DNA from 2 places in the Azospirillum lipoferum 4B genome. Region 2 is predicted to be linked to the other one. Evidence: riboswitches for the same ligand, from Rfam matches in the RefSeq annotation. Region 2 holds a riboswitch; the other holds the start of a gene.

Region 1 (4,407 bases), on a different replicon from region 2:
AACAGCTCCGGGTGCAGCGTCCGCGCCATCCGCTCCAGCGCATCGACGTTGCGCGTCGAGGGGGTCTGTTCGGCATAGGTCAGGACGATGAACTGCCGCTTGCGCACCGCCTCGACGTCGGCCAGCTGCGGGGCCGACAGCAGGTAGCGGATGGCGGCTTCGGCCGGGATGCGGTGGTCGCTGACGATGATCCATTGCGGATCGCGCCGCGCCATCTCCTCCCAACTGACCCGGACATAGCTGTTGGCGATGTCGTCGAAGATGTTGCGGCCGCCGGCCAGCTCCATCAGCAGGCTGGTCATGCCCTCGCGCCCAACCGACAGCGGGGCGGCATCGGTGTGGCAATCGTCGCAATACATGACGCGCGGCCGCTGGGCGGCAGTGCCGGTCAGCCGGGTCACGGCGGCGACGCGGCGGCGGAAGTCGGCGACCATGGCCTCCGCCCGGTCGGCGATGCCGAAGATCCGGCCCAGCGCCAGCAGGTCGGCGTAGAGCGTCTCCATGCCGATCGGTTCGCGCGGGCCGATGCGGATGCAGCTTTCCCGCAGCGTGTAGGTCGCGACGCCCATCTCGGCGAGACGGGCGGGGGTGAGGCCGCGCGCCTCGTTGAAGCCATAGCTCCAGCCGGCGAACAGGAAATCCGGGTCGGCGGACAGCACCGCTTCCAGCGTCGGGGCGCGGTCGGGCAGCTGGGGCAGGGCGGCAACAATGCCGGGCGGTGCGATCAGGTGGCGTTCGGCCCCGGCGATGCCGGAAACCGCGACCAGCCGGTCGGCCAGCCCAAGATCCAGCATGGTCTGCGTCATGTTGACGTCATGGACCATCGGCCGCTTGGGAGGGCCGGTGAAGCGGGCGGTCTCGAAGCAGTTGGCCACCTCAACTGGATAGCTCTGCGCAAGGGCGGGAGCGGGGGTCAATGCAAGCCCGGCGGCGAGCAGGGCACCGCGGACAATGGGGCGGAACAGGGACGGGATCATGCAATGTCCAGTCGGTTCGGGGCCAGCGGCGACAGGTCGATGCGCAGCCGGCCGTCGCATGGGCGGCGATCCACGGCGGCGGCGACCCGGTAGACGGAGGTGAGCCGTTCCGCCGTCAGCGCCTCTTCCGGCGCGGCGTCGGCCTGCAGGCGGCCGTCCTTCAGCAGCAGCAGGCGGTCGCACCAGCGTGCCGCCAGTTCGATGTCGTGCAGCGTCATCACCACGGTGATGCCCAGCGAACGCACCAGATCGAGGATTGCGAAGCGGTGCTGGATGTCCAGATGGTTGGTCGGCTCGTCCAGCAGCAGGATGCGCGGGCGTTGCGCCAGGGCGCGGGCGATCATCACCCGCTGCCGCTCGCCGCCCGACAGCTGTTCGACCGGCCGTTCAGCCAGCGTCTCCAGCTCCAGCCGGGCCAGCGCATCCTCGACGATGGCGCGATCCTCCGCCCCGCTTGCCGAGAAGACCGAGCGGCGGTGGACCAGCCGCCCCATGCCGACCACGTCGCGTACGGTGAAACCGAGCGCCGCAGCCGAGTCCTGCGCCTGGAGCGCCAAGCGGCGCGCCAGTTCAGCCGGGCGCAGGGCGCGCGGATCTGCACCGTCGATGCGGATCCGCCCGGCCGAGGGTGCCTGCAGGCCGGCGATGCAGCGCAGCAGTGTGGTCTTGCCCGAGCCGTTCGGGCCGAGAATGCCGAGAATTGCCCCTTCCGCAACGGAAAAGCCGATGTCGGACAGGACCTTGCGGCCGGCCAGCTCGCAGCTCAGCCCCTCCACCACGACGGCGGAGGTCTGGCGGGGGCGGGGTGCCCTGGTGGGAGAAGGTGCTGGCGTCATCCGTGCATCCTGCCGTTGCAGGCGGGATGGTCGAGGCGGACGCATTGCTGAACACGCGGCCAATCCGGCGCGAAGTCCGGACGTGCGTCGGCAAGCGTTCCACCGGGACACCCCGCCCGAGGACGTTTCGTTTTGGCGCTGGCAGGTCTCCTGGCTTGCGGGTCATCACCGGTCCGTCCGGCCTTCCCAGCGCCGTTGGGCGCCAGTGGCAGGAAATGACGGAACGGCTCACCGCTCACAGTTGCGGGGACAGCTCCGGTCTCGCCGCGCGACGCGGCTCACCGGATTCCCTCTTAGCTTCCGGCGGCGACCGCCGGAAGAACCAGTACCAGGGCCATTCATGAGCGACCCGACAGCGGAGGTCAAGGTTCGAAACGGAACGGCCGCGGGAAATCTCTTTGCGGCATGATGCCGGCTCCAGCGTCGATATCGGTCTCGGTCATGTTCCGGGCGGTGCAGAGGTCCGGGGAGCGTCTCCGCAGGTGAGGGCGCGGTCGTGTCATCGTCATCGGCCATAATGTTATGTTATAACATAACATATCTGCTCGTCGTGCAGTCTGCAAGGAGAAGATTGGCATGGATGGGGCTTTGACGCGGAGGCGGGAACCGGGCCCCGGCATCCGTTGTGACCGACGCCCACGATTTTCGGCGGCTTCGGCGGATTATTCCGGACGCCCGCGCGTAATCAAGGAAACGACCGATCGGCACGGAGGCCACCATGACCTATCCCCGCTGGGCCACCGGCCTTGCCATCAGCGTGATCGCCGCCATCGGCGTCCTGCTGGCGCTGGACTGGATTGCCGACGAGCGGCTCGGGGCCTGGGCGCCCTATTCCATCGGGGTCGCGCTGATCCTGCTGATGCTTCTGTCGTTCGGCGCCATTCCGCGGGCGACTGCGACCCGTGCATCGCGGAGCCGCGACGGTGGGGACCTTTGACAGCGGAGGGACATCATGAGCCTTCACACCGATCCCGACGAGCGCGCCGGCCTCTTCGCCGAGGGCTTCGAGGCCTATGTCGCGCGCGAACATTGGGCGCCGATCCTGATCCAGGCGCTTCTCTATGGAACCACGCTGGTGGTCGTCGCGCTCCTGCTGGGCCTGCCGGTCCTGAATGCGCTGGCACTGGTTCATGTGGTCGCCTCCGTGTCCGGCTTCTTCGGCGGCCTGCTGGCCATGCGGCTGGAAGAGATGGAGCCGGGAACGGCCTCCGTCGTCATCGCGCGGCGGAGCCTTTCGGCGCTGCTGGTGTCGGGCACCGCGCTGCTTCTCGTGCCGTTCGCGCAGTGAGTGCGAATTGGCATTGGCCGGGGGATTAATATGGCCTGCCTCGCGTACACATAGAAGCAGCCCCATCCATGGAGCGACGATGTGACGTTGAGCCTGCGAAGCCAGTTGTCGGATCACGTCCGCACCTTGCGCCGCTACGCGATGACCCTGGTGCGCAACCGGGACGACGCGGAAGATCTGGTGCAGGAGACGCTGGTGCGGGCCATCGGCGGCGCCCGGACCTACCGGCCGGAGGCCAACCTGCGCTCCTGGCTGTTCGGCATCCTGCACAATGTCCATGTCAGCGACCGCCGCCGCGATCAGGTGCGGACCCGTGCGGCGGCGTCCATCGAGCCGCTCGTCCGCAGCGACATCGCGCCCAATCAGCCCGATCAGGTCGAACTCGCCCGCACCATGGAGGCCTTCGCCCGGCTTCCCGAGGATCAGCGGCGGGCGCTCATACTGGTCGCGGTCGACGGGATGAGCTACCAGGAGGCCGCCGGGATTCTCAGCATTCCGCTTGGAACGCTGATGTCGCGCCTCGCGCGCGGGCGGGAGGCGCTGCGCGCCGATGTGCGTGGGGAGGGAGGCCGCGGTGATGACGGCAGGCCGGCGCCTTTGCGGGTGGTGAAGTAAGCCATGATGGGGACCAGGATGAACGGTGAGTGCCAAGCCGACCTGCACGCCTATATCGACGGCGAACTCGATGCCGAGCGCCGGTTGGCGTTCGAGGCGTTCCTCGCCTCCAACCCGGCTGCCGCCGCCCGGCTGCACGACTATCTCCATCAGAGGGAAGCTCTGCGGCAAGGCTTTGCGCGGATGGCCGGCGAGTCTCCCCGACACACGGAAAGCCTGACCGGGCGCCTGTACGGCCGCTTGCGCACGGAGCGCCTCATCCGGCGCTTCGGTCCGCTCGCGGCGGCGATCCTGCTGCTGGTGGGCGGCGCCAACATCGTGGCCCTGGTCCATCACCAGCAGAAGACGGCCTCCTACAGCGTGCCGGACTTTGCGGAGGAAGCCGCCGAGATGCATGAAACGGCCGTCAGCCAAAGCCTGGCGTTTTCGGACCTGTCCCTGGCGGATCTGAATGCGATGGCAGAGGGGAGCACACACCGCCTTGGCCCAATCACGGTCAAGCTGCCGGCCTTGGACCCGAACCTGCTGACGCTGTTGCGGGCGACCCTGGTGCCGTTGAACAGCGGCGTCGGCCTGCAGTTCGTCTACCGCGAACGGGATGGCGAGATGCTGACGCTTTTGGTCGTCGCCGGGGATCCGATCGACGACAAGGGCCTGCACGCCGTCGAAGAGCGCGGGCTTCAGCTGGTCT
Region 2 (4,407 bases):
GCTGCGGTGGCGGTGGCGAGAAAGACCATCGCGATACCGAAAGGCGAGCTTGCACCATCGCGCGGACCGAACGCGCCCAGGGTTACCGCCAGACCGGCAAGGGCGACGCAGGACAGAAACACGAAGCCCATGGTTGGCCGGACTTTCAGGAGACAGGCCGACAGGCCCACGATCATGATCGCCTCGAACGCCTGAATCAGCGTCGCGTCGCCGGCGCGGATCGAGACAAAGCCGATCAACCCCGGCAGATAGGCGGCGCCGGGCTCCCGAAACCGACCTCCCTCCCCGACCCGCCACCTTCGATCGGGTAACCTTGAATCAGGTATGAGCCGGCACCGCCCGCCCCTCCGCTTGTGAACGCCGGAGAAAGGAGGCTCGTGGCGCCGGCCACATCCGGCCGCCAGACCGCCCTACACCCCCAGATAGGTGTGGAGCTTGTCCATGTTGGCGCTCAGCTGGTCGTTGGGGATCATGTCCACCACATGGCCCTCCTCCATCACGTAATGACGGTCGGCGATGGTGGCGGCGAAGCGGAAATTCTGTTCCACCAGCACGATGGTGAAGCCGCGCGCCTTCAGCGCCCGCACCGCCACGCCGATCTGCTCGATGATGACGGGGGCGAGGCCCTCGGTCGGTTCGTCCAGCAGGATCATGGTGGCACCGGTGCGCAGGATGCGGGCGATGGCCAGCATCTGCTGCTCGCCGCCCGACAGGCGCGTTCCCTGCGTCGAGCCGCGGCCCTTCAGGTTGGGGAACAGGTCGTAGATCTGCGGGATCGTCATCCCGCCCTCTTTCACCACCGGCGGCAGCGTCAGGTTCTCGTCCACGCTGAGCGAGGAGAAGATGCCGCGCTCCTCCGGCACATAGCCGATGCCAAGGCGCGGGATCCTGTGCTGCGCCATGCCGATCAGCTCCTGCCCCTGGAAGCGGATGGAGCCGGTGCGCTTGCCCATGATCCCCATGATGGCGCGCATGGTGGAGGTCTTGCCGGCGCCGTTGCGGCCCAGCAGCGTCACCACCTCGCCCTGCCGCACCTCCAGGCTGACGCCGTGCAGCACATGGCTTTCGCCGTAATAGCCGTGCAGGTCGGCGATCTCCAGCATCGCGGTTTTGGTCATCGCGCCGTCAGGCATGTCCGGTCCCCATATAAGCTTCCATCACCTGCGGGTTCTTGGAGACGACCTCATACGGTCCCTCCGCCAGGATCTCGCCGCGACGCAGCACGGTGATGGTGTCCGACAGGTGGGCGACGACCGACAGGTTGTGCTCCACCATCAGCACGGTGCGGTCGGCGGCGACGCGCTTGATCAGCGCCGCGGTGCCTTCGATGTCCTCATGGCCCATGCCGGCCAGCGGCTCGTCCAGCAGCATCACCTCCGGGTCGAGCGCCAGCGTGGTGGCGATCTCCAGCGCGCGCTTGCGGCCATAGGGCAGCTCGGCAGCGGTGTGGCCGGCCCAGGGGGTGAGGTTCACCGCCTCGATCAGCTCCAGCGCCCGGTCATGCAGGTCGTAGAGCGTCGATTCGGACTTCCAGAAATGGAAGCTGGTGCCGAGCGGCCGCTGCAAGGCCACCCGGACATTCTCCAGCACGCTCAAATGCGGGAAGACGGCCGAGATCTGGAAGGAGCGGACCAGCCCCATCAGCGCGATGTCCGCCGGCTTGGTCCGGGTGATGTCGCGGCCCTTGTAGAGGATCTGGCCGCGCGTCGGCGTCAGGAACTTGGTCAGCAGGTTGAACACCGTGCTCTTGCCGGCGCCGTTCGGGCCGATCAGCGCGTGGATGGTGCCCCGCTTCACCTGCAGGTTCACCTCCTTCACCGCCACGAAGCCCTTGAACTCCTTCGTCAGGTTGCGCGCTTCCAGGATGATGTCGTCGTTCGGTGCGGCGTTCATCGGTCGCGAATTCTCCTCCCGTTCGTCCTTATATCCGGGCTTGTGCCCAGGGCTTATATCCGGGCTCCCGGCCCGGGGGCCGCCATGCGGCGGGACGTTTAACCGTTTGTTGTACGCACGAAGCGTGCCACGACTGGGTTCGCTTCGTCCGGGCCTGCGGACCCATTGTTTCTCCGCGGGTTCGCCTCCGCCTCCCTCTCTTCCCGCCGGATCATGACGCCGGAAAGTGTCGGAATCGCGGACACTCTGTCCACCAAACATGACACCATCCAAAATGTCGGTGCGCAAGATCGTCCGTGTGGCCGACGCCATATTGCGGACTTGCCAAATCGGCACCGCACTGCGATTGTGGCCGTCCGACGGTGCCCCGCCCGTCCTGACGGATGACGGGGATAATAGGGAATGCGGTGCGGATCTCCGTTGCACGGGGTCCAATGCCGCGGCTGCCCCCGCAACTGTGTGCGGCGAGCGTCCCGTCCATCATGCCACTGGCCTTTGCGCCGGGAAGGCGGACGGCGATGCGACGACCCGCGAGCCAGGAAACCTGCCGGCGGATGAATCGACCTTTCCCAACCCCGCCGGGTGTGGCGGGACAGCAAGGATTTCGTTCCATGACCACCCGTTCGATCCACACTGCCGCCGGTTCCGCGACCCGCAGCGCCGCCCAGACCGCGGTCGCCGCCTTCGCCGCGATCCTGCTGGGCAGCTTCCTGCTGTACGGCGTCGGCTTCGCCCAGCCGCAGCAGATCCACGACGCGGCTCACGATGCCCGTCACTCCTTCGCGTTTCCCTGCCACTAAGCCAGGGTCATGGACCTGATCCGGCGGCTGTTCACAGCCGCTTTGGTCGCGGGCGTGCTCTCCGGCACGGCCGCTTCCGTCGTTCAGCAGGCGACGACCGTCCCGCTGATCCTTGAAGCCGAGAAATACGAGGTGGTGACCCCGCCGCCCGCTCCGGCCGTGGCCGCCCCCGGCGCTGCTGCCGCTGCCGAGTCGCATCAGCATGGCCCCGTGCGCGAGGTCGGCGAAGGCGTGCCCACCACGCTGGACGAGGCGATGCAGCGCATCGGCCTGACCATCGTCTCAAACCTGCTGACCGGCGTCGCCTATGCGCTGCTGCTGTCGGCCGCGATGCTGCTTGCCGGCCGGCCGGTCGATGCGCGGCGCGGGCTGGTGTGGGGGGCCGGCGGTTTCGTCGCCGTGTCGCTGGCGCCGTCCTTCGGCCTGCCGCCGGAACTGCCGGGCATGGCCGGGGCCGATCTGGAGCTGCGCCAGCTCTGGTGGCTGGCCGCCGCAGCCGGGGCCGGCGTCGGCATGGCCGCGCTCGCCTTCGCCCGCAACCGCCTCGTCATCGCCGCCGCCGTCATCGCCGCCGCCTTGCCCCATCTGGTCGGCGCGCCCCACCCGGAAAGCGCCGAGGGCGCCGTCCCGCCGGAGCTGGCCGCCCATTTCGTCACCGCCTCGCTCGGCAGCGCCGCCCTGTTCTGGGCGATCCTGGGCGCGACTTGCGGCTGGCTGATAAGCGGTCTGGTCGGCGAGGCCGAGCATCGCCCTGCCCTGCGGGTCCAGCCCGGCGCGCGTTAAGGAGCCACGTCCCATGTCCGCCCTTCCCAAGACGGCCGCCGGCAAGGTTCCGGCAACCGTCATCACCGGCTTTCTCGGCGCCGGCAAGACCACGCTGATCCGCGGCCTGCTGGAAAAGGCCGACGGCCGACGGCTGGCCCTGATCATCAACGAGTTCGGCGATGTCGGCATCGACGGCGACATCCTGCGCGCCTGCGGCAACCCGACCTGCACCGAAGACGACGTGATCGAGCTGGCGAACGGCTGCCTGTGCTGCACCGTCGCCGACGACTTCGTCCCGGCCATCGAAAAGCTGCTGGCCCGGCCGGAGCCGCCCGAGCATATCATCATCGAGACCAGCGGCCTTGCCCTGCCCAAGCCGCTGGTCCAGGCCTTCCACTGGCCGGCGATCAAGACCCGCGTGACCGTGGACGGCGTCATCGCCGTGGTGGACGCCGCCGCCGCCGCGGAGGGCCGTTTCGCCCCCGATCCCGCGGCGCTGGAGGCCCAGCGCGACGCCGCCGGCACCGTCGATCACGAAACGCCGATCGAAGAGGTGTTCGAGGACCAGCTGCTCTGCGCCGACCTGATCGTCGTCAACAAGACCGATCTGCTGGCCGACGGCGACCTCGCCCGCGTCGAGGATCTCATCCGCGGCGCCCTCTCCCACACGGTCGGCCGCGACGCCAAGCTGGTGCGGGCCTCGCAAGGGGCCGTCGATCCGCTGGTCCTGCTCGGCGTCGGCGCGGCGGTGGAGGACGACCTCGCCAACCGTCCCAGCCACCATGACGATGAAGAGGGCCACGACCACGACGACTTCACCAGCTTCGTGGTGGAGCTGCCGCCGCAGCCCGATCCCGCCCGTCTGGCGCTGACGCTGGAGCAGGTCGCCGGCCTGCACGGCGTGCTGCGCCTGAAGGGCTTCATCGACGTGCCCGGCAAGCCGATGCGC

Evidence for each region. A riboswitch is a leader RNA that binds a small molecule or an ion and turns the genes downstream of it on or off. The one in region 2 is predicted to bind cobalamin.
Region 1: linked by a shared signal. The riboswitch ahead of AZOLI_RS20975 (ABC transporter ATP-binding protein) and the one ahead of AZOLI_RS25350 (CbtB domain-containing protein) in region 2 are both predicted to bind cobalamin.

What each region holds. Positions count from the first base shown of each region.
Region 1 covers NC_016586.1:611,941-616,347, reverse strand. Annotated here, with positions in the region: gene AZOLI_RS20980 (ABC transporter substrate-binding protein) at 1-977, opposite strand, end outside; gene AZOLI_RS20975 (ABC transporter ATP-binding protein) at 974-1,813, opposite strand; cobalamin riboswitch at 1,937-2,155, opposite strand; gene AZOLI_RS20970 (hypothetical protein) at 2,532-2,750, shown strand; gene AZOLI_RS20965 (hypothetical protein) at 2,766-3,101, shown strand; gene AZOLI_RS20960 (sigma-70 family RNA polymerase sigma factor) at 3,183-3,716, shown strand; gene AZOLI_RS30485 (anti-sigma factor family protein) at 3,720-4,407, shown strand, end outside.
Region 2 covers NC_016587.1:245,599-250,005, reverse strand. Annotated here, with positions in the region: gene AZOLI_RS25365 (hypothetical protein) at 1-239, opposite strand, end outside; gene AZOLI_RS25360 (ABC transporter ATP-binding protein) at 411-1,133, opposite strand; gene AZOLI_RS25355 (ABC transporter ATP-binding protein) at 1,126-1,893, opposite strand; cobalamin riboswitch at 2,237-2,459, shown strand; gene AZOLI_RS25350 (CbtB domain-containing protein) at 2,505-2,693, shown strand; gene AZOLI_RS25345 (CbtA family protein) at 2,703-3,476, shown strand; gene cobW (cobalamin biosynthesis protein CobW) at 3,490-4,407, shown strand, end outside.